Linked DNA regions of Thiorhodovibrio frisius. The protein of the gene in region 1 interacts with the protein of each later gene in a pairwise test. Links are inferred from orthologs where the notes say so. Each region holds a gene or a part of one and is shown on either strand. Other genes may lie near its edges.

Region 1 (15,128 bases):
ATGGGCAGCGCAGGCCCGCCAAGCCGCATTGCCAGCGAAGAACACCTGAAGACACTGATCCGACTCGCCCTGGCCGATGGCAACCTGTCGCGTGAAGAGCTGAAAAGCATTGAGCACGCCGGAAAACGCCTCGGTTACGATCAAAAGCGCATCGCGCGCCTGACACAACAAGTCCTGCAACTGGCAACCACAAAAGCGGCGCATACTGCTTAAAAAAAGCACCTGAACGGGCGCTGAGTCTGACGGATCGAAGCACGGCGCTATCTGCTAAAGACCGGATTTGCGTTCCGCCATGGTTATACCGCAGTGTTTATTTTAACCACAGTGTTTGGTAAAATCGAGAGAACCAAATCTTGATTTAAGGAGCACGGAACGGACATGAAAACCGACCGGGGCGCGCTACGCGAAGGAACCATCATCCGCTGGGAACAGGGAAAAGGATTCGGCTTCATCAGACCTCGCGACGGCTCTAAGGATGTTTTCGTTCATGTCACCGCATTGCCCAACGGACGTCCGCTGAGCGTCGGAACCGATGTGATCTTCAGCCTGACCGAGGATCCCAAGGGACGCGGCATGCGCGCTTTGAAGGCCGTGCCTGCTGCTGGAAAGCCAGGCTCCGTCAACAAGACCATGGTCGAGCAGCAGATCGAGCATCCACCGCAGCACGCGCGCCGCAATAGGCTCGGATCTCGACCTCGCGAGGAAAACGCAGAGCATCGCTCAACGAGAACAGACAGCCGACGACGCGACCAGAGCTTAAGGGCCATCCCGATCAATGCGCAGAGCGTTTTCGTCGGTTTTCTCGCCCTCTTTTGCCTCACGGGCGCTGTCATCATGATCCCGGTAACGCCGATCCCTCTGATCGCTTATCCCTTGATGAGTCTGATCGCATTCTTCGCTTATGCACGTGACAAGCTCAGCGCGATTCGCAATACCTGGCGAATCCCCGAGAGTTCGCTGCACTTACTGGAAGCCCTGGGCGGATGGCCAGGCGCCTATCTCGCCCAAAAGAGCATGCGCCACAAGACGGTGAAGACGAGCTACCAAATCACCTACTGGCTAATCGTCTGTCTCCATGTCGCATTCTGGGCGACTTGGCTGATCGCACCAGAAATGCTAATCAGTGTACTCAAATCAACGGCGGAGATATCCTGGTCAAATTAGGTCCTTTTCAGAGCTAGTCTTCACTCAGTCCGCACTCCTCTGAAATCACTCCTCGCATTGCGGTCGTCATCCCTGCATTCATGAGCTGCGACCGGTCGGCTTTTCCCCCAGCATCCGCTCCGCCACCCGCAGCGCATTCGCATAGATAGTCCAGGTATAGGGCACGCTGCCACCGGTGGGCATGAAGCTGCCGTCGGTGACATAAAGATTTTCGACCTCATGGGCGCGGCAGTCAGCATCCAGCACCGAGGTCTTGGGGTCGGTGCCAAAGCGGCAGCCACCGGCCATCAGATTGGGCGGCGGGGAGCCGCTGATGCTTGAACGCACCCGCGCGGCTCCCAGTTCGTTTAATACCCGCTCGGCCTTGTCGGCCAGATAGCGCCCGACTTTCAAATCCTGCGCATGATGGCCGATGCGGATGCGCGCGACCGGCTGACCCCAGCGGTCTTTCACCGAGGGGTCGAGGCTGACAAAACAATCGTCGTTGGGCAGCCAGTCGCAGAAGACCTCAAAGCGCAGGGTCCGATCCGCACGAAACCACTGCTCCAGCCGACGCTTGAGCGGCAGGCCCCAGAGGAGTTCACCATCGCGCCACTTGGCCCGATTGGCCAGGCCGGTAGGGTTGGGATGCGCGAGCATGAACTCCACAATCCCGCCCTTGTGCGGCCCGGCGGCGAAGGACTGATCCTTGATGACATACCAGTCATCGAGCGCACGGTTCACGAAGGGTCCCATGGTCTTCAGAGCCGCCGCGCGTTCCGGGCCAAGGGCATCGTATTCCAAGTCACCGGAGCCCGAACCGCCGGCGGAGAACAGCAGATTGCGGCCCACTTGACCGGAGTTGTTGGCCAGACCCTGGGGAAACTTCGGCCCGGTGGAATTGAGCAGCAGCCGACTGGTCTCTACCGCCTGGCAGGCCACCACGAAGCGCTTGGCGGTGACCTGTCGGCGCTGGCCCTCGGCATCTGCGTATTCCGCCGCGATTACCTTGCCGCGCGCATCGCTAATCAACCGCAGCACTTGCGCATGGGAGCGAATGGCGCAGCGCCCTGTGGCCAGTGCCGGTGCCAGCCAGGCCGCGCGCGCACCACCCTTGGCGCCGCTTGAACAACCAAAGCTGCCGCAGTAACCGGAATACTCGCAGGAACGCCGCCTCAAAGCCGGGCGCGACAGGATGGCGCGCGGCACGCGCAGGGCGTGATAGCCGAGGTTTTCGCAGGCTTGGCCGATCCAGGCCGACACTGGATGTTCGAGCGTTGGCGGATAGGGAAAATCAGCGCTTGAACGCGGTTCGATGTTGGGGTGCTTCGCTATGGCCCCGGAGATGCCGACCAGCTGTTCGACCTGATCATAGTAAGGTTCTAGGTCGTCATAGCCGATTGGCCAATCGACGCGGTTGGCGCCATCAATGGGGCCAAATGCTTCGAGCTGACGGAAATCCACCGGCTTGAGCCGATGAAAAAAACCACTCATCAGGTTGCTCGAGCCACCAACCAGATTACCGTTCCAGAAGTCCCAGCCGGACTCTGAAGTCGGCGTCGCGGTCCAGTCGCCATCCGCATTGCGGTCTTCGACTACATGAGGCTCGAGACGCTTCTCTGGGGTATAGACCGGACGCCGACAGCAGGCCAGCTCATCCTTGCGAAAATGTTGGTCTGCAAGCCAAGGGCCTTTCTCCAACACGAGCACCGAAAGACCTGCCTGCGCCAAACGCCAGGCCACGGGCGCACCGCCAGCACCGCTGCCGATGATGCAGACATCGCAGTCGGTGTCGCTCACAAGGGCAGCCTCGGGTAGATGGTCTCGGCATCCGGGCGCGGATAGCCGGGGACATGTTCGAGCCAACGCCAGCCGATGCCATTCGGGTTGCCGCCATAGGCCGGATCGGTCAGCAGGGCTTCCATGAGATAGAGCAGCAGCGTGGAAAGCCAGTTCTCACCGACATCGCTCGCGGCGGTCTCGCGCAGCAGGGACTCGCGCGCATCGCTGTCGAGGTTGAGAAAAGACTGCCCGGTGCGCTGTCGGCTCAGATCCTCCAGCCAGCCGGCGCCGTTGAGAATAAACGCCGGCTCATCCGCATCGGTCCTGGCATCGGCCAGCACAAAGCGCAGATAGTTAAGCGCATTGATTTCCCGCGCGCCTGGAGCGGCGGGTTCGGACGGGAACAGATGCAGCTGCACTGCGTCGATGAGCGCCAGGCGCTCGGCTTCGCTCAGCGGCATGGTTGCATCAGAGGTGGCTGCAAGGGCCGGCGCAAAAAGCCCGGCGACCGTGACCCCAGCGCAGCGGGCAAGAAAGGCGCGGCGGTCAAGTAACTCCCGATGCCAGTCGCAGAACAACGGGCGCGCGATGCCAGGGCCTGCACTCTGTTTCTGTCCGTCACGGCGAATCATGCTTGTGCCCAATTGGCTGAAAGGAAGTGGCCAGATATACCAATCGCAAACGGGTTTTCGGTTTTGGGTCGGGCGGCGGCCACGGGGGTCTCGGCGGCAGGACGCCGCCGGGAAGCCTCCATGGATGGATTTACGGCGCCCCCCGTGGCCGTCACCCGGCCCAGAACGAGCCGAAATCTCAAAGGGTTTCGGCATAGCAACGCCGTATTGCAAAGAATGCCGGATTTCTCTCAGCCGCCCTGAATTTCGACCTTGATCGGTTGTCCTTGCGGGTCATAGGTCACCCGAAACACGATAAAATCACTCGACGACATAAAGCCTTCGATCGGGCTGCCCACCAAGTTCCAAATTCCCAGAGTCGCAACGGAGAGGATGCCATGGGTAAAGGAACGCAGGGTCGAGCCCTTCTTGCGCCGAACCTGATAGACCTCTTCAAAGGTGCCATCTGGTTGCTCCTTGGCAAGCAATATTTGCCCGCCATACTCCAGCAACCCCAGAAAACAACTTCTAGTCTCGCACCGTGCGATCCTGTTCTCAGTCGCGCCGGCCTGTTTTGACGCCTTCTTGGCCGCAGGCCCAGTACATGTGCTCAATGTGGTTGCCAGCAGCGCTAGCATCAGCAAGCTGAAAAAACGACGAGTCATACAGGGATTCCGCTTGTGTGTGGGTAATTTACCCGTTGAAATCTGCCGATCGCGAAGGCGCACGAGAACGCACTCTCGCGGTCAGCAGGAGTGCCGCAAGAACATTTGCGTCCCCGCCGCTGGCATCTGGGGTCTTTATCATTCTGACAAAAATTCACGCGATTCGAAAACAGCTCGACTGATTCAAGCTGTTGTGCTTGATTGGCGCGCCATTCTGCGCAGAATTGCGCCATGGCTTGCACCATATTTGCCTTGCGCGTTCCTTAGAATCTGCTTTGCAACCTCATGTTGAGCACAGGTCTGCGCGTACCGAAACAGTGAGGCTGCCTCCTCGACGCTGCCGAGGGCAAAATGTTCAGACATTTGCAGGCACTCCTCCAGGACGCGAAAGGCAGCGGCGATCTTACCCTGGCGCAGGTAAAGGGAAATCACCAATCGTCCGGCACAGTGCACGGCACGATAGTTCCCATAATCCTTCATCTCTTGAAATATGTCTTCATAGGCTTCGGGATTTCTCGCGTAGAGGTCGAAATATTCAAGCAGAATCAGCACCGCCTCGCTATTTCGCCGCACCCGCACGGCCTGAAAAAGACGGTCGATAAAGGACTGGTAATCCCGCTTTGCCTGATGCAACCGCTCCTCGTTTTGATAGGTTTCCGGTCGCTTGCGATATGAACTGAACCCTCCAAACCTGTCTCGGCGCCTCCACTGCTGACGCCACAACTCTTCGTCCAGGTCTTCTTGGTTGATTGCGCGTTGTTCTTTCAAAAAGTAAACGCCGATTAAATAGCCGGTGAATCCACCGGCAACGTGGGCAATGACAAGAACATTACCGACATCAGCGGATGAAATGACACGCCAAGTATCCAAGCCGATAAACCACACCGCAAGAATCCAAGCCGGGATGTAAGAATGACCAACTGGGAACCCCACCCAGAAAAGCGTCTTGATGCGAGCCTTCGGCATCAGAAAGGCTGAAAGACCGATCATGCCCGTCACGACACCTGAGAACCCGAGCGCAGGCAAGGGTTCGGCGCCGAGCAGAACAGTGACAGAGTAAGCGCAATCAGCGGTAACGGCTGTTGCGAACAAGATGGCGATGTAACGAAGTTTCCCTCCCACCAGCAATTCCAATGCGGGAGCGAAAGCGATGAAGAAGATCATGTTACCGATCAGATGCTGCCAATCCGCATGTGCGAGCGATGACGTAAGCACCCTGAATGGGTTCCAACCCAAGGGGTCATACATCAAAGCCCCATCCAGGCTCCACGGAGGCCCGGATTGGAGAAAGTGCTGATAAAGACGCTTCAGGTTATCGACAAATCTTGCCCGACTCACGCCCTCCAAGGGATCGGGAGAATCTAGCAATTGATTGTAGAAGGCCTCCGGGTTCGGACGCGAATGGATGAGTGGAAGCCACTTCTGGCAAGTTAGAATTGCCGACTCGTCATTCTCCTTCAAAAAATCGGAGCGCAAAAGTTCCTGATTGCTTCTGCAATAATTATGGACCGAATAGCTGATTCGTTTCTCGTTCTGATCTTGCTTCCAATAGATGAGGGTACAAAGAACGACCACCGCGAGTGTCACCCAGGGTATTTTCCCCAACTGCAACGCCGTGCTATATGGAAGAAACATTGTTGAGTTTTCCGATATACGAATCGCAAACGGGCTTTCTGTTTTGGGTCGGGTGACGACCACGGGGATCTCGGCGGCATGGATGCCGCCGGGACGCCTATAGGGATATATTCACGGCGCCCCAGTGACCGTCACCCGGCCCAGAACGACGCAAAACCTCAAAGGGTTTCGACATACCGTCCAATCAATAGTATCGACTTATCGATAGCTCCCAAGGCCAAGCTGTCCTATTCCGAATCGCTCACTGAGGCGGCTATTCGGGGAGACGAAAATCGCGTACCCATAAGATAGCAACTGCCGCTCAGCAGGCCGCTCAGGCCCATGCCGACGAGTAACGGCGTCGCGCTGCCATCGTGCAGGAGGCTGATCAGCGAACCGCTGAGCGCCCCTGCACCGAAGCGGACCGCGCCGCCGAAGGCTGAGGCGGTGCCGGCCAGATCGGGAAAGTCAGCCATAAACCCGGCCATGGCATTGCCCATTACCAGCGCCGTCATGCCCAGATAGGCTCCCGTTAGGGGTGCGATCAGCCACAGGCTCGGGTTGGGTACCTGAGTCAGCACCAGCATCAAGAGCGCGGCGAGCGCCTGCACGCCAAGCCCGATCTGCAGCAGCCGCTCGGCACCAAAGCGCGGAATCAGTCGCGCGTTTAGCACGGACACCACCAACGCTGCTGCCACATTGGCTCCGAACAGCGGGCCGAAGACCTGCGGCGAGATGCCGTGGAGCTCGATGTAGACGTAGGGCGAGCCGACGACAAAGCCCATAAGTCCGGCAAAGCTCGCCGAGGCCGTGCCCAGATAGGCCAGCGCGCGGCGATGGCGCAGGATGCGCCCATATTGACGCAGCGGATCCGAGAACCTTAGCTGGCGCCGCGCCGGTAGCAGGGTTTCCGGCACCACACGCAAAAACAGCAGTGCCGTGACCAGAGTGATACCTAGCAGGGTGGCAAACACCCAGCGCCAGGAACCGACCAACAGCACCAGACTGCCAAGGCTCGGAGCGATCAATGGTGCCAGCCCCATGACCAGCATCACCAGCGTCATCACCCGCGCATAATCGTCATGCGCAAAGCGATCACGCACCAATGCCGGGATGGTCACGGCAATGGCCGCGCCGCCGACTGCTTGTAAACTCCGGCTCACCAGCAGCCAGGTCATCGACGGGGCCAGCGCGCAGCCCAGGACGCCGAGGGCGAAAAGCGCTAGCCCGCCGCCGATCAGCGGTCGGCGCCCGCGCACATCCGACAAGGGCCCGAGCAGCAGCTGAGCGCTGGCGAAAAACCCCAGATACAGGGTGACGCTGAACTGCGCAAGCCAGATGTCGCTGCCCAGATCGCGCGCAAGCGTTGGCAAACTGGGCAGGTAGAGATCGATCGCGAAGGGCGTCAGGGCGGCCAGCGCCCCGAGGGTAATCAGCAGGCTAGGGTGTAGGTGTGCGCGGCGAATCAGTCTGTCTCCTTTACCGTGAATCAACAGGCTTAATCTTCCGGGTTGGCCATGACCATGAGCGTTAGGGTGGACTTGGCGAGCGGCTTGGCGCTTCCCGCTCGACCAATGCCGCGAGGATACGCGGGATCGCAAGTGGTGGTGGGTTGCTTGGCCATCAGGCGGAATGTCCAGTCAAGCGTTCGCCGCGCCTCCATGGATGGATTCACAGCGCCCCGTGGCCGTCATCCGACCCAGAACGAGCCAAAATCGCAAAGGGTTTCGGTATATCATCATGACACAGGGTAATAGAATGAGCCTCATAGCCCCACCACACGCCTTTGGATGCGCCAAGATTCCGCACCATGACACAGACTAGAGCCTTCCAGCTCGAATGCGCCTTCCAGCCTGCCGGCGATCAACCAGCTGCGATTCGCGCGCTAGTTGAGGGGCTGACCGACGGCGAGGCCGGCATGACGCTGCTCGGCGTGACTGGCTCGGGCAAGACCTTCAGCATCGCCAATGTGATTGCCGAGCTGCAGCGCCCGGCTTTGATTCTGGCGCCCAACAAGACGCTCGCCGCTCAACTCTACGGGGAGATGAAGGACTTCTTCCCGCACAACGCGGTGGAATATTTCGTCTCTTACTACGACTACTATCAGCCGGAAGCCTATGTGCCGGCGACCGATACCTATATCGAGAAAGACGCCTCGATCAACGAGCATATCGAGCAGATGCGCCTGTCCGCCACCAAGGCGCTGCTCGAGCGACCCGATGTCATCATCGTCGCGACGGTATCGTCGATTTATGGACTAGGCGATCCGCAGGCCTATTTGCGCATGGTGTTGCATCTCTCGCGCGGCGATCTGGTCGATCAGCGCGCCATTTTGCGCCAGCTCGCCGCGCTGCAATACCGCCGCAACGAGATCGAGCTGTCTCGCGGCAGCTACCGGGTGCGCGGCGACATCATCGACATCTACCCGGCGGAGTCCGAGGACGAGGCGCTGCGGGTGGCGCTCTTCGATGACGAAATCGAAGAGTTGTCCCTGTTTGATCCGCTAACCGGCGAAGTGCAACGCAAGGTTCCACGCTTCACGGTGTTCCCGAAGACCCACTATGCCACCCCGCGCGAGGTCGTGCTCAACGCCATCGAGCAAATCAAGGTCGAGCTGCGCCAGCGCCTGAACTGGCTGCGCGACAACAACAAGCTGATCGAGGCCCAGCGCCTGGAGCAGCGCACCATTCATGATCTGGAAATGATGCAGGAGGTCGGCTATTGCTCCGGCATCGAGAACTACTCGCGCTATCTCTCCGGGCGCGGTCCCGGCGAGCCGCCGCCGACGTTGTTTGACTATCTGCCCACCAACGCCATGGTGGTGGTCGACGAGAGCCATGTCACGGTGCCTCAGCTCGGTGGCATGTACCGGGGGGATCGCTCGCGCAAGGAGAATCTGGTCGAGTATGGCTTCCGGCTGCCCTCGGCGCTCGATAACCGCCCGTTAAGGTTCGAGGAATTCCAGGCGCGCCAGCCGCAGACCATTTATGTCTCGGCCACCCCGCGCGACTATGAGATCGAACAGTCGGGCGCAGTGATTGAGCAAGTCGTGCGCCCGACCGGGCTGGTTGATCCTGAAGTGGAAGTCCGCCCGGCACTGAGTCAGGTCGATGATCTGCTATCTGAAATTCATCTGCGCGTCGCCGCCAACGAGCGGGTTCTGGCCACCACGCTAACCAAGCGCATGGCCGAGGATCTGACGGATTATCTGTCCGATCACGACGTGAAGGTGCGCTATCTGCACTCGGACATCGACACCGTCGAGCGGGTAGAAATTATCCGCGATCTGCGCCTGGGCGAATTCGACGTACTGGTCGGCATCAACCTGCTGCGCGAGGGCCTCGACATGCCCGAGGTGTCGCTAGTTGCGATTCTGGATGCCGACAAAGAGGGCTTTCTGCGCTCGACCGGGTCGCTCATCCAGACCATCGGCCGCGCCGCGCGCAACGCTCAGGGTAAGGCCATTCTCTATGCCGACAAAGTCACCCAGTCGATGCAGCGCGCAATTGAAGAGACCGAGCGCCGCCGCGCCAAACAGGTCGAGCACAATGAGGAGCACGGCATCACGCCCCAGACCATCCGCAAGGCGGTGGCCGAGGTGCTTGAAGGTGCCAGAGTGCCGGGAGCGCCTGCACCCAGCCGGCGCGGCAAACGCGACGACGCGGATGCCAGCCCCGTGGAGCACTTAACCCCGGCGCAACTCAGCAAAAAGATCAAAACCCTGGAAAAACAAATGGTCCGCCACGCCCGCGAGCTGGAATTTGAGCAGGCGGCGGCGGTGCGCGATCAGCTCAAGGCGCTTAAGTCGCTGGCATTGGCGGCTTGACCGAGCCTGCCGCCTGTGACGCTGGCGATGCGCTGGCGTCACTGCCCGAGCCGCTTTGCTCGGCGGCACCCGAGGCGCTAGCGTCACTCGATGCATTGGCGTCGCCCGATACAGTGGCGTCACTCGATGATGCATTGGCGTCGCCCGATGCATTGGCGTCACTGGCGCTGTCGGTCTCAGTCGCACTCGGGCGCGCGGCAGGGCTATCGCCGCCTTCAGGCTCGCTACCGCTGCTGCTGGCCTTTGGCGGAAATTCCTCCCCGCGCAATGCTGCGATCTCAGCGTCAAGCCCGTCGAGCGGCTCGCCTTCCTGACTTGCCTTTGCCGCCGCGCGCCGTGCGCGAGCCTCGCCCTGGCGCGCTTTCACACGCTCGGCATAATTTCCGTAACTCGGCCCCTGAGAGCCGATCACGGTCACCCGGGCTCCCTCATCGACATGGTCAAAAAGCGCATCGGCCAGTTGAGCCGGCATGCGAATGCAGCCATGGGACGCTGGACTCCCGGGCCTGGGAATTGGCCCCGCATGCATGCCAACGCCATCGTAGGTCATACGCAGAAAATGGGGCATCCGGGCACCGACAAAGCGCCCACCTGCGGGAACGGCATCGCGCCCTGCCTTCGCATTGCGCTTGACCAGCTTGCCCTCGCTATCATAGATGCGCCCGTAAAGATTGGAGCGCTTGTCCGACACTTTTTCGAGAATCGAAAACTCCCCCGTTGGGGTGCGATGACTGGAGACACCCGTGGCCACGTTGCTCCAGCCGACCAAGTCTTCGCCGGCGAAAAACCGCGCCTGCTGGGTATCGGTGTCGATCACAATGCGACTGACGCGCCGCCCACCACCGCGCCACTCAAACATCTTGCCCACCGCCGCTGCCTCCTGTGGCTGCGGAATATCGCCATTGGCTGGCGGCCAGGGCAGTGGCTCGTCTGCTGGCTTGTCCGCCTCCGCCTCGGCAGCCGCAGCAGTCTCAGTCGCCTCGGCCTCGGGCGCCTCTTTGTCAGGGCGCTCCGGCAAACTTTGAGTACAGCCGCTGAGCAGCGCACCAAGCAGGCCGATATGCATCGCGTTAATGAGCCAAGCTCTTGGATTCAATGCGTCAGAGCGCAACTTCAAGGCAGCCATGGCAGGTAATTTGTTCATTTGTTTCATCATCCCAAATCCGATCACACTAACCGGAATCGCCACAATTGCGATCACCGCAACAAGGGCCCGAAACCACCACCGAACGCCAGCGAGGCCGCACGTTAACCCTTTAATCCCGCGAAATCAAAACAAAATTTCCAGGGTTTCATCATCTGCGCTGCCAGGCTGGGCAAACTCGCAACACCCTTGCGCTAAACCGTCTCCCGCAGCTCAAGAATTCTGATCGATATTCTTCAGCGCACCGCGCATGGCGTCGATGATGAGTTGGTTGGCGCGTTTTTCGTCCAGCTCTGGGACCTCCCAGGCCATGATACGACAATATTTTTTGACCAGATGGCGCAAATCGTGCGCCAGCTCGTCGCGATAGCGCGACATTTCGATCTGTTCCAGCTCTGCCATCAGTATGACCTCTCACTGGCCCGGGAGTTTTGTTGGAACGCGCGAACCAGGAACATGAATAATCGGTAATGCGGGAGAAAAAACGCGGCAAGGCTGCCATTATGACACTGTCACGACGAATTCACCCAACCGACGGAAATCGCGATGAACACCATGCATCAGACCCTTTCAAAGGCTGGCGCGCCCGAGCGACTGGCGAAGCATCAGCCTCCCGCCAAGCGCGAGGCCGTCAACCATCAGGTCATCTACCAGGCAGTGGCTGTGCTGTTCGGGCTCGGCCTGGCCATTCTCGCCGCCAGCATCCCGGGACATCTGAACGCCGCGCCTCAACCCGAGGCCGTCATGCGTACCACTGTGCCAGGGTCAGCAACCATGGCGCTACCAAGTTTTGCCAATATCGTCGAACGGGTGGTGGATGCCGTGGTGAATATCAATGTGGAGCAGTCAGTCCAAGCCGGGCAGTCCGGCCCCTCCATTCTGCCGCCCGGGCTGCCAGAAGACTCACCACTGTCGGAGTTCTTCCGCCGCTTTCATGCTGAGCCCGATTTCTCCAAGCCGCGCGAGGGCGAAGGCTCGGGCTTCATCATCGACCCGGCCGGCTTGATTGTCACCAATAACCATGTGGTCCAAGGCGCCGACCGCATTCGGGTGACCTTGAACAACGGCGACGAATACCCGGCGCAGCTGCTCGGTCGCGACCCAAAAACCGACCTGGCACTGATCAAGATCGACGCACCAGCGCCCCTCACCGCCGTGCAGCTCGGCAGTGCCGAGGGCGCCAGGGTCGGCGACTGGGTGCTGGCAGTGGGCAATCCCTTCGGGCTTGGCGGCTCGGTCAGCGCCGGCATCATTTCGGCGCGCGGGCGCGACATCAACTCCGGCCCCTATGATGATTATCTGCAAATCGACGCACCCATCAACCGCGGCAATTCGGGCGGTCCGCTGTTCGACGCCAGCGGCCGGGTGATTGGTGTCAATACCGCCATCTTCTCACCGAGCGGCGGCAATATCGGTATCGGCTTTGCCATCCCGGCCGAGACGGTGGCAGATATTGTGACCGAACTGCGCACCAAGGGGCGCGTGGACCGCGGCTGGCTGGGCGTGCAAATTCAGCCGGTGACTGATGAGGTCGCCTCAAGCCTTGGCCTGTCTGAGCGCCAGGGCGTGCTGGTGACCGAGGTTCTGCCCGAGGGACCGGCCGCCGCCGCAGGTCTGCGCGATGGGGACATCATCCTGCGCGTTGACGGTCAAGTCATGCAGGACTACCGGGACCTGACGCGCCTGATCGCCAGCCTGGATGCCGGCTCCCAGGTGCAAATTGCGCTGATACGCGGCGGCCAGGGACTGACACTACCGGTTACCATCGGCCAGATGCCGACCGAGCCCCAGCTCGCTGACTCAGGGCTGACCAACGACGGCGATCAGGCGCGCCTGGGTGTTTACCTGGCTCCCATCACGCCCGAGACACGGCGCGAGCTCAACCTGAGCCCCGGCACTGCGGGCGTGCTAGTGACCGACGTCGAGCCCAACAGCCCGGCCGCCCGGGCCGGCATTCGCGCTGGCGCGGTGATTTCGATGGTGGGCCAGCAACCAGTCAGCACCCCGGAACAGGCTATCAGCATGATTCGTGCCGCCGCCTCTCAGGGCCGGCCCTCGGTGCTGCTGCGCCTGGAACAGGACGGCCAGCAGCGCTTTGTGCCGGTTCCTTTCCAAGGCTGACCCATTGATGAGCGAGCCTGCCCGGAACGCGCGCCTCGACACCATTGCCCTGCTTGCATCCTTCTCGGGCAGCGGTGGCGTCGAGCGCATGCTGGTCAACCTGCTGTCAGCCCTCGACAGCCAGGGGGTGGCAATCGACCTGCTGCTACTGCGCGCGGACTCGGCCTATCTGCGAGAACTGCCGCCCGGCATCCGTCAAATTCGACTCGCCGGGCGCCACAGCCAACTCGCCATTCCGGCCCTCGCCCGCTATTTGCGCCAGGCACAACCTGCCGCCCTGCTGGTGGCCAAGGACCGCGCCGGGCGCAGCGCGGTGATCGCGCGCGCACTGGCAAGGGTAAAGACCCCCATTGCACTGCGCCTCGGCACCCATCTGTCCACCGCCATGGCCGGGCGCTCGCCACCGGAGCGCTGGTTGAGATACAGCCTCATCCGCTGGCTCTACCCGCATCTCGAGGCCATCGTCGCAGTTTCGGCAGGCGTTGCCGATGATGTCGCAACCATTAGCGGCGTGCCCGCCAAGCGCATCCATGTGGTGCGCAACCCGGTCATCACATCGATGCTCGCCGCCCGCGCACGCGCGCCCTGTCATCATCCCTGGCTAGAGCGCGACGACAACGACCGCATCCAACCACCGGTAATCCTGGCCGTCGGGCGCCTACAGCGACAAAAAGACTTCCCGACCCTGATCCGCGCCTTTGCCCAGCTACACCAGCAGCGTGAGTGCCGACTGATCATCCTCGGCGAGGGCGGGAACCGCCCGGGACTGGAGCAACTGGTGGCCGAACGCGGGCTGAACGACGCGGTCAGTCTTCCGGGGTTTGTCGCCAATCCCTACCCCTTTATGGCGCGCGCCAGCCTGTTCGCCCTGTCATCGGCCTGGGAGGGCTCGCCCAATGTGCTGACCGAAGCCCTGGCCCTAGGCACGCCAGCGGTTGCGACCGACTGCCCGAGCGGTCCGGCCGAAATTCTTCAGCGAGGACGTTTCGGCTCTCTGGTGCCGGTGGGCGATGCCGAGGCGCTCGCCACCGCCATGGCGGCGACGCTGGATGCCCCCTTGCCCGCCGACACCCTGCGCGCTGCGGTCAGCGAATACCAGGCCGAGCGCAGCGCCTGTCGCTATCTGGACCTGCTGGGACAGATCGCTCAATCATCCTCGCGACGATAGTCCGCATCGATGTATTCGCGCCGGCTGGTTCTGATCTCTACATCCCCGGCAGCTGGCTGCACGGCAAGGTAGCGGCGGATCAAGGCATGGCGCAGCGCTGGAATCAACAGCAGAAAGCCCAGGGCGTCAGTGACAAAACCCGGCAACAGCAGCGAGAAACCGCACAGCAGCAAAATGGCACCATCGAGCATCTCGAACGCAGGCACCTCGCCCCGGTCGACCATGCTGCGCACCCGCATCAGCACCGACAGGCCCTGCTCGCGCACCAGATACCCGCCAAGGGCTGCGGTGAAAATCGACAGCAGAATGGTCGGCAACGCCCCGATGATGGTGCCGACCTTGAGCAGAAAATACAACTCAATCAGCGGCGTACCGACAAAAATCAACAGAAACCAAAGCACAATAGGAACTCGCAAGGCAGTGGATTGAAGAAAGAAATTATCGCCACCAGAACCAAGATGGATCCGAGCAGCGATCACTGATCGGCGACCTTAGACCGGGCAGCCGGCAAGTGCAATCCCCGCGCCCGCGCAGCGGCGATGCTTTGGTCTAAAATAACCGGCTCAGGCACCCAGATTCATCAAGCCGCCCGAGGGAGTCCGCCCGATGTCAACGCCGCCCTGCATTGCCTACTGCACCTGTCCCGACAGCGACTGCGCCGAGCGTCTCGCCGCCATGCTAGTCAACGAGGGCCTGGCCGCCTGCGTATCACTGCTGCCCGGCGCGAAATCCTGCTACCGCTGGGACGGACAACTGTGCCAGGATGCCGAGGTGCTGATGATGATCAAAACCACGCAGGCGCGCCTGCGCGAACTCGAATCACGCATCCTTAAGGAACACCCCTACGAGGTACCCGAGTTCATTGTCGTGCCTGTTATCGCGGGATCGGATCAGTATTTGAAATGGATTGACACATGCACCCAAAGCTCGTGAAAACCCACCCACAGTCGCACCAGAGCAAATCAGCACTGCCCGCGCGCAGATCAGCGCCACCAGGCTGGCTGAGTCCCTGGCTGCTGCTCGCGGGGCTGATCTGCCTGCTGGGCGGGCCGGC
Region 2 (15,541 bases), 670 kb from region 1 along the record:
CGCAGGCGATCGCCTGACCTTTGGCGGCGCCCTGCGGCGTATCGCCGGCATTTTGCGGCCGCTGGGCGCGGACCGGAACCTGACCGAGGGGCTGGATGCCACCGCTGATCCGCTGCATGAAGCCGCGCGCCTGGTCGCCGCCGCCTCCGGCATCAGCATCGCTCCGCCCGCGCGGGCCAAGAATCCGCTCGCCCATCCGCTCGAGGAGATCGCGCGCCGCTCCCAGGTGCGCACCCGGCGGGTGTTGCTGCGTGATCAGTGGCATCGCCAGGACAACGACCCGCTGCTCGGCTATCTGGGCGCGGACCAGCGCCCGGTCGCGCTCATTCCCGACGGGCCCAGGCGCTATCGGCTGATCGATCCCAGCACGAACACCGAGCAACCGGTCACCGATCAGGTCGCCGAGCAACTCGCCGGCGAGGCCCAGGTGCTCTACCGCCCCTTCCCGGCCCACGCCCTCAATGTGCGCGAGGTACTGCGCTTCGGGCTCGCCGGGTTGCGGCTCGATCCCGCCACGGTGCTCGCCATGGGGCTGCTGACCGGCCTACTTGCCCTGGCGACCCCGATCGCGACTAGCCAGATCCTCTCCGATATTATCCCCCGCGCCGATGTTTCCATGCATCTGATGCTGGTCGCGGGCTTGGTGCTCGCCGCCCTGGGCGCGGCCGCCTTCGCGGTGGCCCGCAGTTTCGCCATGCTGCGCTTGCAGACCCGCATGGACGCACGCATCCAAACCGCCGTCTGGGATCGGCTGCTGAGCCTTCCGGTCAGCTTCTTTCGCGACTACACCGCTGGCGACCTCGCCGATCGCGCCAATGGCATCAACGCGATTCGCGAAGTGCTGAGCTCGACGGTTATCCAGGCCGCGCTTAACCTGGTCTTCTCGGTCTTCAGCCTGGTGTTGCTGTTCTGGTACAGCTGGAAGCTGGCGCTGGTCGCGCTGGCCGTGGTGCTGGTCATCCTTGGGCTGTCCTTTCTGGTCACCCTGATGCAGCTGCCCTTGCAACGAGAAATGATCGGCCGCGGCGGCAAGATCGAGGGCCTGGTGTTTCAACTGCTGGTGGGCTTGTCGAAGCTGCGTATTTCCGCGGCCGAGGCACGCGCCTTCGCGCGCTGGGCCGAGCAATTCAGCATCACCAAGGACCTGACCTATCGCGCCCGTCGCCTCGCGGCCTTGCAGCAGGTGCTCAACGCGCTCTTCCCGCTGATCGCGTCCATCGTCTTTTTTGCCATGATCAGCTTCGCGCTCAACAAAAGCGCCAACCCCGGCGGCGCCGAGTTTGCCATGGCTCAGAGCGGCTTCGGCATCAAGGAGTTCCTCGGCTTTCTGCCCGCCTTCGGGCAATTCAGCGGCGCCATGACCGCGCTCTTGGGCACCCTGACCACCCTGATCACCATCGTTCCCCTCTACGAGCGCGCGCGCCCAATACTCGAGGCCATCCCGGAGCGCTCGGAGCTGAAAGCCGATCCGGGCGCGCTCGACGGCCACATCGAGTTCTCCTCGGTGCTCTTTCGCTACGACCCGCAAGTCCCGCCGGCGGTCAATCAGGTCTCCTTGCGCATCCCCAGTGGCAGCTATGTTGCCTTCGTCGGCGCCTCGGGCTCCGGCAAGTCGACCCTGGTGCGCCTGCTGCTAGGCTTCGAGCAACCGGAATCCGGCGGCGTCTACATCGACGGACGCGACATCTCCGGGCTCGACATGCAGGCGGTGCGCCGCCAGATCGGCGTGGTGCTGCAGAACGGACGCATCATGTCCGGCTCCATCTTCGACAACATCGTCGGCAGCCTGCCCTTGACCATCGACGACGCCTGGCAAGCCGCCGAGATGGCGGGCTTTTCAGACGATATCAAACAAATGCCCATGGGCATGCACACCGTGCTACCCGATGGGGCCGCGTCCCTCTCCGGCGGCCAACGCCAGCGGCTGATGATCGCTCGCGCGCTGGTGCACAAGCCACGCATTCTCATCCTCGACGAGGCGACCTCGGCACTGGACAACCGCACCCAGGATGTCGTCAACAAAAGCCTGGCGAAATTGAACATGACGCGCATTGTCGTCGCCCATCGCCTCAGCACCATTGAGCGCGTCGACCGCATCTTCGTCATGCGCCAAGGCAGCATCGCCGAATCCGGTGGCTTCCGTGAACTGATGGACCTAAACGGCGAGTTCGCCGAATTGGCGCGGCGGCAGATGGTATGACCAGTCCCGCGAGCGAAGACGATTGAACGTTCGGCGCGCACTTATCCGCGCTCCATCGATACTTGCCAAGCTTGAAACAACGCAAGGACCCCATGAACAACATTGATTCCTTGAATCGTCTTGCAAGCCAGAAGCCGATACAGTTCCCGTCCAATTTGGACGAGAATCCGCATAGGAATGTGCGGACCAACGCAAAGGGTGTTTTACCTCGATCAACAATGGAGGCTCATCATGTCAAGCAGTGACAAAACCTGCTCCCCTGAACTACACAAAAAAGTCGCCGAAACCTTGGATAGGATACTCACCAAGGCGACCGAAGACGAAACTTTTGGCGCACTCTGCGTAAAGGATTTCAGCGCCGCTTTCGAGCAATTAATTGGCAAGCCAATGCCGGAAGGGGCGCGGTTTTCCTGCGAGAAGAAGGACGGGCGCGTCCTACTTAAGGTTCCCGCCAATCAAGACAATGAAAATGATGAACTGACGGATGCCGATCTTCAAAAAGTAGCTGGCGGATTTGTCAGTCCGCTAAACATACTAGAGAAATTCCTCTTGCCTGAAGTGCCATTCCCCAGCGTTCCCGCCTATGCCGCGCCAAGCTGGTTTGGCAATCCAGGTGCTTGGTAACAGATGGTGAAACACCGTTAACAAAGCCTTACGATTGAGAAGGGCCGCCTTGGTGACAATAGGCACTACCCCATCGCTTATTGTTAACCAAGGCGGCTAGGGCGCCCCCTCCCGGACCTCCACCGCCGCAGACTGCAATCTTGATCCGCCAATAAAGCGGACTACCACTGTGAATTCATCGCGGGCTTCAGAACATGAATGCTTCCTCGACACAAGGATATCCGCGCACCGCGGTATGGGAATTGACCCTAGCGTGCAACATGCGTTGTCAACATTGCGGCTCCTCATGCACCAACAAATCTCCCGACGAATTGGATACGGAAGCAGCCCTTGATCTTTGCGATCAACTCGCGGACCTTGGTGTCGAGTTAGTTACCCTGTCCGGCGGTGAGCCTCTTTTACGTGACGACTGGGATCGCATCGGTTCCCGCCTGTCTGAAAAGGGCGTGAGGGTCAACATGATTTCCAATGGCTGGCTGCTTGACTCGGACACTGCCAGTCGCGCATGCGAGGCTGGCTTCGGCAACTGCGCGGTTAGTCTCGATGGCACCAAGGAAGTGCATGACACCCTTCGCCGCGATGGCTCCTTCGAACGCGCATGCAATGCCTTGGAGACGCTGCGGCAAGCAGGGCTGGGCTCCGCCGTGATCACGACCGTGATGCAAGACAATCTCGCCCTGCTGCCGAAAATGCGCCCGCTGTTGGAGGATCTTGGAATACAGCATTGGCAATTACAGCTCGGCATGCCAATGGGCAAGATGACCATGGATCGCGTCATTGCCCCCGAGCAGGTGGAAGAGATTGTGAGCTTTGGTCGCGCGCTTCTCGACAGCAGTCCAATTCAGCCGGTTCTTGCCGATTGTGTTGGATATTATTCCCATCACCATCAAGAGATACGCAAGTCCTACTTTGACTCCGACCATCCCTGGCAGGGATGCAATGCCGGAAAATCGAATATCGGCATCCTGCATAACGGCGATATTCTCGGCTGTACTTCAATTCGCGCGCCCGAATTTGTGGAAGGCAACATTCGGCGGACGCCGCTAAGTGTCATTTGGAATAGACCCGGCGCTTTTGCCTGGAATCGAGATTTCTCGGTCGAGGATCTCGGCGGCTTTTGCGCGAAATGCCGTTATGGCGAAATTTGCCTGGGCGGATGTCAAAACGTCAAACTCACCATGACCCAGTCGCTCCGGGACAACCCTTACTGTGCGTACAGAACTCAAGTCGAAGAACTCTCGCCAAAAATTCACCGGATGCGCAATGTTGACCAACTCTTAGACAGAGCGCGCAAGGCGCTTGCGATGGAACTATTTGAAGTCGCGGAAACCTGTCTGTTACAAGCCAATACCCTTAGTTCTGACAACCTCGACATCCTGCAATTGCTGGGTTACGCCCACTTTCGCTGCCGCCAGTACGAAAAGAGCCGCGACATCAACGAACAGGCTCTCATGATCGCCCCGAACGACGCGTATTCCTGGCATGGCTTGGGCAATGCGCTCGCCAAGCTTGGCAACATTCCAGAAGCCAAGCAGGCCATGCTGCGCGCGCGGGACCAAGCAGGCGATGCCGGCCCCCTCTTGTCCGAAATCGAAAACGACCTATCCATTCTCATGGGCGGCGAAATCCAAACCACCAACATGCAAAACACGTCAATTAGATAACGAGTATTCCAAATCGGACAGCCAGTCATCCCAGTTTCCGTGGATTTTTTGAACCGCCCCCGGTGAAGCAATCGCTCAGCGACTATTGTCGCGGTTTTGCCAACGCGAATGCCCCTTGGCCAGCGCTGCCGCTTGCCGAGCCGCCCTCCATGGCCTGGTGGCGCGCTCTTCTGGCGGAGACGGATGGTGTCAGCCTGTTCGATAGGCTACGCGAATCGCTGCCGCAGCTGTGCATGCCGCAGCGGCCGGGTGTTTCACAGTCCGAGGAATACCGGCACGCGGTGCTGCGCGGGCTCCCGCTGCATACCAGCCTTGGCGCCGAGATGCCCGGTTTGCTCGCCCCCGAACAACTGCGCCTCGAGATTGCAGCGCATTTTGCCGTCACGCTTCCGGTTCTTCGCACCTCGGATCGCGAGGATTTTCTGTTCCTGACGCGCGCGCTTGCTCACCGCTGCGAGCCGGTACCCATCGCCGCCGGTGTGCATGCCCAGGCAGTTGGCGGGCTGATTCACTGGGGCTTGATTCGCGTCCACGGACGCGAAACGCGCGCCCAACTGATCCTGCTGCATGAGGCCCCCTATGGTTCTGTTCCGGCGGATCGGGTTCCGGGCCGCCCGAGTGCCGCGCACTGGCTCGCCCTCTCCGGCGTGCTGCGGCTCGAGCATGAACTGACCCATCTCGCCACCAAGGCGCTGTGCGGGGAAATGCGCCTGAATCTGCTCGATGAGTTGATCGCCGACGCCATGGGCATGCTCCGCGCTCTTGGCACCTTTTCGGCGGACCTATTTCGGCGCTGCCTTGGTGTCGAGGAGGACGGCAGCGCGCCAGCGCATGCACGTGTCTGGACCTATGTCGCCGAGCTCGAGCAAAGCGACGCGCTGACGGCGATCCAGCTGGCACTGGAGCGGGCACAGGAGCTCGAAGCGCTGTTCAAGTCTTCACGGCTGCCAACCGATCCAGTCCAGCGCCTACGCTGGCTCTGTCAGCAAAGGCTCTGCTCGCGCTGGCGCGACTGAGCGGGCGGAAGTTTCCCAGGATCAAACTAACAGCACACAAGCCAAAAGTTGTCGATGGCACCAGTTCAGTGTTACGACTCCAACCAAGATACCATCTGGCATCCCAAGAGGTTTTGTTTATGAATTTAGTTCGATACGCTCCCCTCGGCTCCATTCTGTTGCTTTGCGTTCTTTTCTCGGCAAGCACCTTTGGCGCGAACGACTATCCGCGCCTAGAGGAATATCTCGAGCCGACCGACCTTGAGCAAGGAGACCCCGCCGGCTATGCCCAGGCCGCCCGCGATTTTCTCGCAAGCCATCCAGATTCCAGTCTGGCCCCGCGCGTGGCCTTTGATCTGCTGATGGTGGCCAAGGTATTCCAAGACCAACCGGCGCTTGCGGAAATGCGGCGGTTGTTGGCCCTGGATTACGCCCAAAGTTTCCAAGCACGCTACTATCGCTCGACATTCGCCAATGCCGGAGACTATCGCCAGATGCTCTCCGAATTGATTGACCAATTTTCTCGGCGGCCCGCCCCCGAATTTCCTGAACACTTTGCCCACGGACTCGGGGCCGCCTTGGATGACTTTGGCGATCAACTGCTCAATGATCCCGATTTTCTGCTGAAATCGGCGTACCTCCTGCAAGCCGCCGGGGAGACCGCAGGGCAGGAGGATCTGCTGGCGCGCCTCGAGCCCATGCTCGGAGGGGACGATGATCTCGCCCGAATCGCCGGGATCGCTGCGGACAGCGACCAAAGCGCCGCCGAGAAAGCCGTCGCCCTGCACGGCATGTCGACCAACCCCAGCGCGCGCTTTCTGCGCGACCTGTTACTGCTTCAGATGACGGAGGACGCGCGGCAAGCGCCCGCGATTCGCCAGATTTCCGCCGAGGCAGCCATTCAGGACAAAAGATTCGCCGATGCCCTCGCCCTGCTCCCGCGACAAGCTCCCACGGAGGGCGGAGACAAAATCCTTTTTCAGCGCGCCTGGTCCCATGCCGCCCTTGGCCAACCCGACGAGGCCCGGGCACTGATCGACCAGCTCGCGGCGGATTATCCGGACAGCCCTTGGCTTGCTCCAGGGCATGCGCTGAAGGAGTCCCAGGAGCAATATGACGCGCGGCTGAAAGCCTTCAGCAACGCCCTGATCAGCGCCGCGAAAGCCATCGCGGACCTGGAGGCGCTCGAAGGGACACTGCTTTACACCGCGGCGCCAGACGGGCGTCCCATCACGGCCTATGTGGCCATGGACCTCGAAAGAAATTTCTTTGCCACCCAGCTGCGGCGCGCGGAAACACTGGAGTTGGCCTACGAGACAGGCCCAGATGGAGCCCTGCTGTACAAACGAGGAGACAAGGTGCTGCGGCGCGCCTTGGAGCCTGGCCCGGTGCCCTCTTTCAAGGTGGACTTACAACGTGGCACCGACGGTGGATTCAACTTCAGCCTTGCCGCGAATCTCGAGGATAACCTCGGCGACCTGATCCGAGAAAACCGCTCGCTACTGGAGTCGCCGCTGCTCACAACCCGCGCGGGCAGGGATGAGTTGCTGAACTATCTGCGAGAATCTGGCTATCTGCTTGGCGAGGTGAAGCAAATCGATGGCGGTGCCACCCTGAAACTGCTTCGACCCGACGCGCGCGACCCGGATGCCTCAAGCACAACGCTGTTCCAGCTCAACGAGGCCGGCCAACTGATCGGGCTCACCATCGGTGATATCAAGATTGAGGACATGCGCTATGGCGAATCCGGCGCCATGGCTTTCTCCCAACCTGAATGGCCGCCACTCGATACCCTAACGACCGAGGAATTCGACGCGGGATTCTTCTTCGGCATCATGGATAACATGTCACAGATATTCATTGAGCCAAGCCAGCGCTGAGGTTCGCCATTCAGGCCGGGCTGCGCCAGATCGGCGCAGTGCTGCAGAATCGACGCATCATCCAAGTTCGTGGTGAGAGTTGTCCACTCAATGACGCGGTGCTAAGCTCTAACGCCTTTCTAGCACCATCAAACATTGCCCCTGGCGCTTCACGCCAGCCCTCCCTCACTAGAGCCACAATGACCAACGCCGACGCTCACGCTGACTCCGAGGCGCTTGGCCGCATTCGCTTTGTCCTTGTCGAGACCAGCCTGACCGGCAACCAGGGTGCGGTGGCACGCGCAATGAAGACCATGGGGCTGGATCAGCTGGCCCTGGTCAACCCGCGTCGCGCGCCGGATGCCGAGGCCCTCGCTCGCGCGGTGGGTGCCGATGACTTGTTACAGCGAGCGCCCATCCATCCCACCCTGCCAGAGGCGCTCGGCGACTGCCGCCTGGTAATTGGCGCGAGCGCCCGACGACGCGCGATTGAATGGCCCCTGCTGAGCCCGGCGGACGCAGCACGCAAACTGCTCGCCGAGGCAGCGGAAGGCCCGGTCGCCCTGGTGCTGGGTCGGGAGAGCTCTGGGCTGAGCAACGAGGAGCTGGCCCACTGCCATTATCTGACCCAAATCCCCGCCAACCCGGCCTTCAGCTCGCTCAACCTGGCCGCCGCGGCCCAGGTGTTTGCCTACGAGATTCGCCAGGCGTGGCTTGCGGCGACTACCGCAGACATGCCGGCGACATCGCCAGCAGACGAAGGCGCGCATGAGCCGGCCAGCGCGGAGGAGATGGCGGGGTTTTTCGAGCATCTGCGCGAAACCCTGGTGCTGGTCGGCTTTGCCAAGCCGGAACAGTCCCACAAGCTGCTGCGCCGGCTGCGACGCCTGTTCAATCGCGCGCGGCCCGATCGCACCGAGATCAATATCCTGCGCGGGATGCTCAAGGCGCTCGGCCGCCACGCCAACTCATGAATCTGCTCCATATAGAATTAACTGACTTGGTAGGATTCACCGCGGGGCGCGACCCAAGCCGCAACATGCATCCGCGACACTCAAGGAAAATCCATGTTTGAGCGACTCCGCGAAGACATTCATTGCGTCTTCTCCCGCGATCCCGCGGCGCGCAACAGCTTCGAGGTTCTGACCACCTACCCCGGTCTGCACGCCGTGCTGATGCACCGGCTGGCTCATCGTCTGTGGCAAGCGCGTCTGCGCTGGCTCGCAAGAATGCTGTCGAACGTCGCACGGCTGTTCACCGGCATCGAAATCCACCCGGGCGCCGAAATCGGCCGGCGCTTTTTCATCGACCATGGCATGGGCGTGGTGATCGGTGAAACCGCCGTGGTGGGGGACGACTGCACGCTCTACCATGGGGTCACCCTGGGCGGCACCAGCTGGCAGAAAGGCAAGCGCCATCCGACCCTGGGGCGGGATGTTGTCGTCGGCGCCGGCGCTAAGGTTCTCGGACCCATCGAGATTGGCGATGGCGCCCGCATCGGCTCCAATGCCGTGGTGGTCAAGCCGGTACCCGCCGGCAGCACCGTGATCGGGGTGCCTGGCCGGGTGATCGAGCGGCCCGCCGATGCCACCAGTCGCCGTCGCGCCGACACCGCCAAGCGCATCGGCTTCGATGCCTATGGCGCCACGAGTGATGTGCCAGACCCGGTCTCCAATGCCATCAACCGCATGCTCGACCATATCCATGTGCTTGATCACCGCGTCGAAGCCCTGTCGCGTACTTTGGAGGAGCATGGCCTGACCCGCCACTTTGAGCATCTCGATGATCTTGACGACTGCGAGATGGAGTCCGCGACCGAACAAAAGAGCAACTGATGCCCGCCAGCAAGAGACTATCCAACAGGCGCCAGCCGCACTCAGTGAAAAATTGATCGAATTAGTCAGCTATCGTAGGATGGAACATCGGTTTTCCATCGCAAGGAGTCGCCACGTATGAGATTGACTACCAAAGGCCGTTACGCGGTGACCGCCGTGCTCGACCTGGCCATCCATCACGGCCAGGGGCCGATCGCACTGGCTGACATCGCCCGCCGGCAGGGCATCTCCCTGTCCTATCTGGAGCAACTCTTTGCCAAGCTGCGCCGGCAGCGGCTGGTTTGCAGCGTGCGTGGTCCGGGCGGTGGCTATAATCTGGCGCGGGAAATGGGTGAGATCAAGGTGGCGGAAATCATCGCCGCCGTCGATGAACATGTGGATGCCACCAAATGCGGCGGTGCTGGCGACTGCTACAATGAGGGCCCCTGTCTGACGCACGACCTTTGGATGGATCTGAGTCACCGCATCTACGAGTATCTGAACCAAATCTCTCTGCGCGATCTGGTCGAGCGCCGCTGCCACCCCGCTGATTCCGACCAAACCCACATACCGCAAGAACCGATGATGGAGAGGCCGCAAGCACAGCCCAACCAGTTTTCGGCCAATGCCTGATCGGACGTGCCGCGACTTAAGGCTCGTGGTTCCGGCTATCCGGACACTAATGTGGTTTGATTGTTCGTTTCATTCACGCTAAAGGGCCTGCACTTCATGGCCGCCCCCTCGACTGAACGCCCCCCGCTGATCGACAAAACCATCTTGCTTGAGCGCACCACCCGCGCACTGATGCGGCTGCTCGCCCGACTGCCGCTTCCGTTGGTCCATCGCTTAGGCAGTGCCATCGGTACCTTGGTTGCCTTGTTTCCCAACCGCCAGCGTCGTAATACCCTGATCAATATCGGCCTGTGCCTGCCGGAACTCGGCCAAGACAATGCGACCGTGCTGCGCAACCGCTGCCTGCGCGAGTTCGGCAAAACCTATGCGGAAATCGCGCATCTCTGGCTGCGCCCCAGTGAGGACGTCTTGAGCCTGGTGCGCGAGACCAGCGGCACCGAGCTGCTCGAGCGCCAGCCGGGCAGCGGACTGATTGTCCTGTCACCTCACCTGGGGGCCTGGGAGCTTGCCGGTCTCTATCTGGCCGCCCAAGGGCCTACAGCCATTTTCTATAAACCGCAGAAATATCTGGATGACCTGATTCTCGCCGCGCGCAAGCGCAGCGGTGCGACTCTGGCGCCAATTACTGCCAGGGGGATTCGCGTGCTGGTGCAGGCGCTGGAGCGCGGAGAATACGTCGGCATCCTGCCCGATCAAGCGCCACGGGCGGATAAAGGTGCCGTATTTGCGCCTTTTTTTGGCATTCCAGCCTACACCATGCTGCTGGTCAACCGACTGTCGCGCAAGACGGGTGCGCCGGTGGTTTTTTTGTTTGCTGAACGCCTTGGCCCAGGGCTCGGTTACCGCATCCACTGCCGTAAGGCGCCAGAAGCTGTTGCGTCGGATCGCGATGAGTTCGCTGCTGCGGCCTTGAATCAGGGTATTGCCGAGTGCGTGCGCACCTGTCCGGAGCAATACCTGTGGCCCTATCGGCGCTTTCGCGAGCGGCTCGAGGGCATGCCGAAATTTTACGATGGGAAATTATCCGACAATGCCGTCTGGGAGCAAGTCACGCACCTGAAAGCACAGCTTGCGGCGTGCGGGAAATTTGAATCGGCATCTTGACGGGAGCTGCGCAATCGCGCGCCGGCATGGGAATCGAATCGCGCCGGCGCGCGTGATGGCGGCTCCCGCCAAAAAATTATTGAAACAGGAGCTTAGTCGGATATCTTGGTCGTGGTGCTGTCGGTCTCGCCCTTGCTATCGACCCAGCTGATCTCGACGGTATCCTCTGGCTCGCCACCTTTGAACTGAAACGCCAGATAAGGATCCTTGGAGACACCACCGCTGAAGAGAGCCTTCATCACGACCTGATCCTTCCATTTCGCGGTGACCTCCTGGATGAAGTGTGCGGGAATGAGTTCTTCGGTCTCTTTGTCCTTGCGCAGACCGGTTTCCATTGGGTGTTCGATAATTGACTTCACGGTGGTCACGCCATCTTTCACCTTGGCGCGGATTCGAATGCTGCTAGCCATGATTTCATCACCTCTCGCGCAAGCGCTTGCCGCTCGTCGCTATATTGAATTGAATGTCGGCTGGAATTTAACTTCGGGGCCTGAGAGTGGGGGAAGATAAAAGTCCGCCCGGGCTTGAGTGACGGCGTTCAGCCTCAGGCACCACAGCCGCCGGCGGTTACTTTCACATTCTTTGCGGCACCGAAAAGCCCTGCCGGGGTTTGCACCACAGCGATCACATCGGCGGTCTCGGCCATCTTGATATTCATCGATACATAAGGCACGGAATACTCAGACAGCTCGAAAGATGCAATCAGCGGCCTCTGGTTGCCGGCTGCGAAGATAGTGATTGACTTGGCATCCTCGAGATCAGTTGAGACGGTCAACCGCACCAAGGCGCTGTTATCGGCGGCAGGGGGCGCATCAATCTTGACGGCGTCGCTGGTCTCGAAGGTGTCGGAACCGAGCAGGTCTTTCAGCGCGGCGTCTTTGTCTTTCGCCTCGAAAGCGGCCTTTGGCCAGGCTGCCAGCAGTGCTTGCGGGATCAGCAAGCCAGCCCCAGCCGCCAGGCCAAGCGCCCCGGCACCCACGGAAGCTTTGAGCAGCGTTCTGCGTTTGTTATCGATCATGGACTGTCTCCTTTGGGGAATGAGTCAAACAGATGGAGGATCGCAGCAGACCCGGGCACGAGGCAACAATAGGTACCCAAGCGACGACCTGAGGGGAGACATCGATGCGCGACAGGAAAAAATCACGCTGCGGCAGACGGTTGTGTGCCGCTGCATCTCCTCCCAGGCTGGCTGTGATCGCTCCTGTTTATCGGAGCTGGATTTTGGTCTGTGGGCAATACCGCACGGAACCACGAGGTTTTTTGCTCGTCCACTAAGCTTACCTGAGTCGCGCGTTTGTGCAACCCTAAGCCTCATGGTCACGTCTACTTCGGCCAATAAAGTGGTTATTTCACGGTAAGGGTCTGAGTCCCAGCAACCCTGGGAAATACCCCCTGTGGCGTTCAGGTTAACGGGCATTGAGCAACGGCCGCAAAAACTGCCCGGTAAAGGAGTTTGCGCAGGTAGCAAGGCTTTCAGGCGTTCCGCTCGCCACGACTTGCCCGCCGCCGTCACCGCCCTCGGGGCCAAGGTCGATCACCCAGTCGGCGGTCTTGATGACATCCAGGTTGTGCTCGATCACCACCACGGTATTGCCGCGATCGCACAACTGATGCAGTACGGCGAGCAGGTGTTTCACATCCTCAAAATGCAGCCCGGTGGTCGGCTCGTCGAGAATATAAAAGGTGCGGCCGGTATCGCGGCGGGAGAGTTCCCGGCTGAGTTTGATGCGCTGCGCCTCGCCGCCGGAAAGCGTCGTTGCGCTCTGGCCGAGGGCGATGTAGGACAGGCCTACGGCGTCGAGGGTGTCGAGCTTGCGCTTGAGCAGCGGCACGGGCGCGAAAAACTCGAGCGCATCGGCCACTGTGAGGTTCAGCACCTCATCAATGGTTTTGCCCTTGTAGCGAATCTCCAGTGTTTCGCGATTGTAGCGGCGCCCGGCGCAGGCATCGCAGGGCACATAGACATCGGGCAGAAAGTGCATCTCGACCCGAATCAGCCCGTCGCCCTTGCACGCCTCGCAGCGCCCTCCTTTTATATTAAAGCTGAAGCGTCCCGGTCCATAGCCACGTGCGCGTGATTCGGGCACGGCGGCGAACAGCTCACGAATCAGACCAAAGAGCCCGGTGTAGGTGGCAGCATTGGAGCGCGGCGTGCGCCCGATGGGACTTTGGTCGATCTCGACCACCTTGTCGAAATGCTCAAGCCCCTGAATGTTCCTGTAGGGTGCGCCCCGCAGGCTGGCCTGGTTGAGCTTGCGCGCCAGGATGGGATAGAGCGTGTCGTTGATCAGGGTGGATTTGCCAGACCCAGACACGCCGGTGATGGCGCAAAAGGTGCCCACCGGAATGGCGATGTCGACGCCTTGCAGATTATTGCCCGTCGCGCCAAGCAGCCGCAGCCAGCGGTCATCCGCCGCCGGCCGGCGCTGCGCGGGGATCTCGATCCGCAACACGCCTGCGAGATAGCGCCCGGTCAGGGAGGCCGGCTCGGCCATGATCTGCTCCGCTGTGCCCTGGGCGACAATCTCCCCGCCCCGCGCGCCCGCGCCCGGTCCAAGATCGACAATCTCATCGGCGGCGCGCATGGCCTCCTCGTCATGCTCGACCACGATCACGGTATTACCGCTGTCGCGCAGCCGCCGCAGCGTGTCGAGCAGCCGGGCATTGTCGCGCTGGTGCAGGCCGATGGAGGGCTCGTCGAGAATGTACATGACCCCTACCAGCCCGGCGCCGATCTGGCTGGCCAGGCGAATGCGCTGCGCCTCGCCGCCAGAGAGGGTGTCGGCCCCGCGTGCGAGGCTGAGATAGGTCAGGCCGACATCGGCGAGAAAGCGCAGCCGCGCGATGATTTCACGCAGGATTTTCTCGCCGATGGCGGCGCGCTGGCCGGTCAGTTCCAACGAGTCGAACCAGTTCAGGCACGCGGCCACCGGCAATGCGGACAGCTCGGGCAGATTCTTTCCGTCAATGCTTACATGACGCGCCGCACGATTGAGCCGGGTGCCGGCGCAGGTCGGGCAGGGCTGGCGCGAGAGGTAGCGCCCGAGTTCCTCGCGCACCAGGGCCGAGTCCGTCTCACGATAGCGCCGCTCCAGCATGGGCAGAATGCCTTCAAACACTCGCTGCTTGCCACTGCCGCGCTCGTGCGGAAGCTTGAGTTTAAGTTTGTCTTGCCCGGTGCCCTTCAGGACCTGAGCCTGCACGGCCCCAGGCAGCTCGCACCAGGGTGTGTTTAGATCAAAGCCAAGATGTCCCGCCAGCGCCTCAAGCATGCGAAAGTAATGGCGATTGTTGCGGTCCCAGCCACGGATGGCACCGTCCGCCAGGCTGAGCGCCGACTGCTGTACCAGCTTGGCCGGGTCGAAGAATAATTCATGTCCCAGTCCGTCACAGGTTGGGCAGGCGCCGGCGGGGTTATTGAAGGAGAACAGGCGCGGTTCCAGCTCGCTTAAACTGTAGCCGCAGACCGGACAGGCAAAGTTGGCCGAGAAGGTCGTCTCTGCCACCCCGGATTCGGGCTCCATGGCCGCCAGGTGCACAAGACCACCGGACAGGGCCAGTGCCGTCTCTAATGACTCGGCCAGCCGCTGGGCGCGATCAGCGCGCACGCGAAAGCGGTCGATCACCACCTCGATGTCATGTCGGGTTTTGGCATCCAGTGCCGGCGGCGCGTCTAGCTCGCACAACTGGCCGTCGATGCGCGCCCGCACAAAGCCTTGGGCATTTAGTTCCGCGCACAGCGCCTGATACTCGCCTTTGCGGTCGGTCACCACGGGCGCGAGCAGCATCAGCTTCTCGCCCTCGGGGCGGCTTAGAATCTGATCGACCATCTGGCTGACCGTCTGCGCCGCCAGTGGCTCCCCATGCTCGGGGCAGTGCGGCGTGCCGACGCGCGCGAACAGCAGTCGCAGATAATCGTGGATCTCGGTGATGGTGCCGACCGTGGAGCGCGGATTGTGCGAGGTGCTCTTCTGCTCAATGGAAATGGCCGGCGACAGTCCCTCGATATGATCGACATCGGGCTTTTCCATCAACGACAGGAACTGCCGCGCGTAGGCCGAGAGCGACTCGACATAGCGCCGCTGCCCCTCGGCATAGAGGGTGTCGAAGGCGAGCGAGGACTTACCCGAACCGGACAGCCCTGTGACCACCACCAACCGGTTGCGCGGCAAGTCGAGGTCGATGTTTTTGAGATTGTGGGTGCGTGCGCCGCGAATGCGGATCTTGTCCATTACCGTAACAACAAGCTTCATATTCCGGGGTGGCCGGGACCATGAGCGTCAGGCCGGGAACAGCGTTTTGCTCTGCGATCTTTTTCCATCATCCCTTGATTCCGCCCCGGAACGGGCCGAAGTCCAAGGTTGTTTGGATATATACTGACATAAACGCTGGAACCTACCACTGAGATCAACCCTCGGAGATCGCCCATGGCTACCGAACCCGTCGCCGTCGTCACCGGCGCCTATCGCGGACTAGGGCTGGAAACCTGCCGCCAGCTCGCTGCACGCGGTTATTGCGTCGTCCTCACCGCTCGCCGCGAGGCCGAGGGCCAGACCGCCGCCGGCAAACTCGCCGCCGAAGGGCTGGACCTGCGATTTTTTCCGCTGCATGTCACCGAAGAATCCTCGGTGCTCGGATTGCGCGATTA

The links.
Region 2: the proteins of uvrB (region 1) and uvrA interact in binary tests that used the Escherichia coli proteins (3 or more experiments, as listed by UniProt). The link is inferred for Thiorhodovibrio frisius from one-to-one orthologs.

Annotation. Positions count from the first base shown.
Region 1 is NZ_CP121471.1:3,832,556-3,847,683, forward strand. Bases 7,145-10,133 are described here. They hold uvrB (excinuclease ABC subunit UvrB), read left to right. Parts: upstream 7,145-7,625; coding sequence 7,626-9,641; downstream 9,642-10,133. Other genes in these bases: Thiofri_RS17505 (Bcr/CflA family multidrug efflux MFS transporter), read right to left, coding at 7,145-7,308; Thiofri_RS17510 (hypothetical protein), read right to left, coding at 7,314-7,439; Thiofri_RS17520 (L,D-transpeptidase), read right to left, coding at 9,616-10,133. Outside these bases: Thiofri_RS17475 (TMEM43 family protein), read left to right, coding at 1-213; Thiofri_RS17480 (cold shock and DUF1294 domain-containing protein), read left to right, coding at 379-1,164; Thiofri_RS17485 (GMC family oxidoreductase), read right to left, coding at 1,243-2,943; Thiofri_RS17490 (gluconate 2-dehydrogenase subunit 3 family protein), read right to left, coding at 2,940-3,557; Thiofri_RS17495 (hypothetical protein), read right to left, coding at 3,788-4,201; Thiofri_RS17500 (rhomboid family intramembrane serine protease), read right to left, coding at 4,385-5,899; more of Thiofri_RS17505, read right to left, coding at 6,064-7,144; more of Thiofri_RS17520, read right to left, coding at 10,134-10,785; Thiofri_RS17525 (hypothetical protein), read right to left, coding at 10,999-11,187; Thiofri_RS17530 (Do family serine endopeptidase), read left to right, coding at 11,332-12,906; Thiofri_RS17535 (glycosyltransferase), read left to right, coding at 12,914-14,074; Thiofri_RS17540 (FxsA family protein), read right to left, coding at 14,053-14,475; divalent-cation tolerance protein CutA, read left to right, coding at 14,681-15,007; protein-disulfide reductase DsbD, read left to right, coding at 14,989-15,128. UniProt on the Escherichia coli protein: The UvrABC repair system catalyzes the recognition and processing of DNA lesions. A damage recognition complex composed of 2 UvrA and 2 UvrB subunits scans DNA for abnormalities.
Region 2 is NZ_CP121471.1:4,513,733-4,529,273, reverse strand. Bases 12,100-15,501 are described here. They hold uvrA (excinuclease ABC subunit UvrA), read right to left. Parts: upstream 15,126-15,501; coding sequence 12,300-15,125; downstream 12,100-12,299. Other genes in these bases: Thiofri_RS20670 (SDR family oxidoreductase), read left to right, coding at 15,321-15,501. Also shown: Thiofri_RS20730 (NHLP bacteriocin export ABC transporter permease/ATPase subunit), read left to right, coding at 1-2,200; Thiofri_RS20725 (hypothetical protein), read left to right, coding at 2,432-2,824; Thiofri_RS20720 (radical SAM/SPASM domain-containing protein), read left to right, coding at 3,019-4,488; Thiofri_RS20715 (DUF7005 family protein), read left to right, coding at 4,551-5,504; Thiofri_RS20710 (tetratricopeptide repeat protein), read left to right, coding at 5,624-7,363; Thiofri_RS20705 (RNA methyltransferase), read left to right, coding at 7,543-8,316; cysE (serine O-acetyltransferase), read left to right, coding at 8,410-9,177; Thiofri_RS20695 (Fe-S cluster assembly transcription factor), read left to right, coding at 9,295-9,789; Thiofri_RS20690 (lysophospholipid acyltransferase family protein), read left to right, coding at 9,886-10,893; thiosulfate oxidation carrier complex protein SoxZ, read right to left, coding at 10,986-11,303; thiosulfate oxidation carrier protein SoxY, read right to left, coding at 11,438-11,911; more of Thiofri_RS20670, read left to right, coding at 15,502-15,541. UniProt on the Escherichia coli protein: The UvrABC repair system catalyzes the recognition and processing of DNA lesions. UvrA is an ATPase and a DNA-binding protein. A damage recognition complex composed of 2 UvrA and 2 UvrB subunits scans DNA for abnormalities.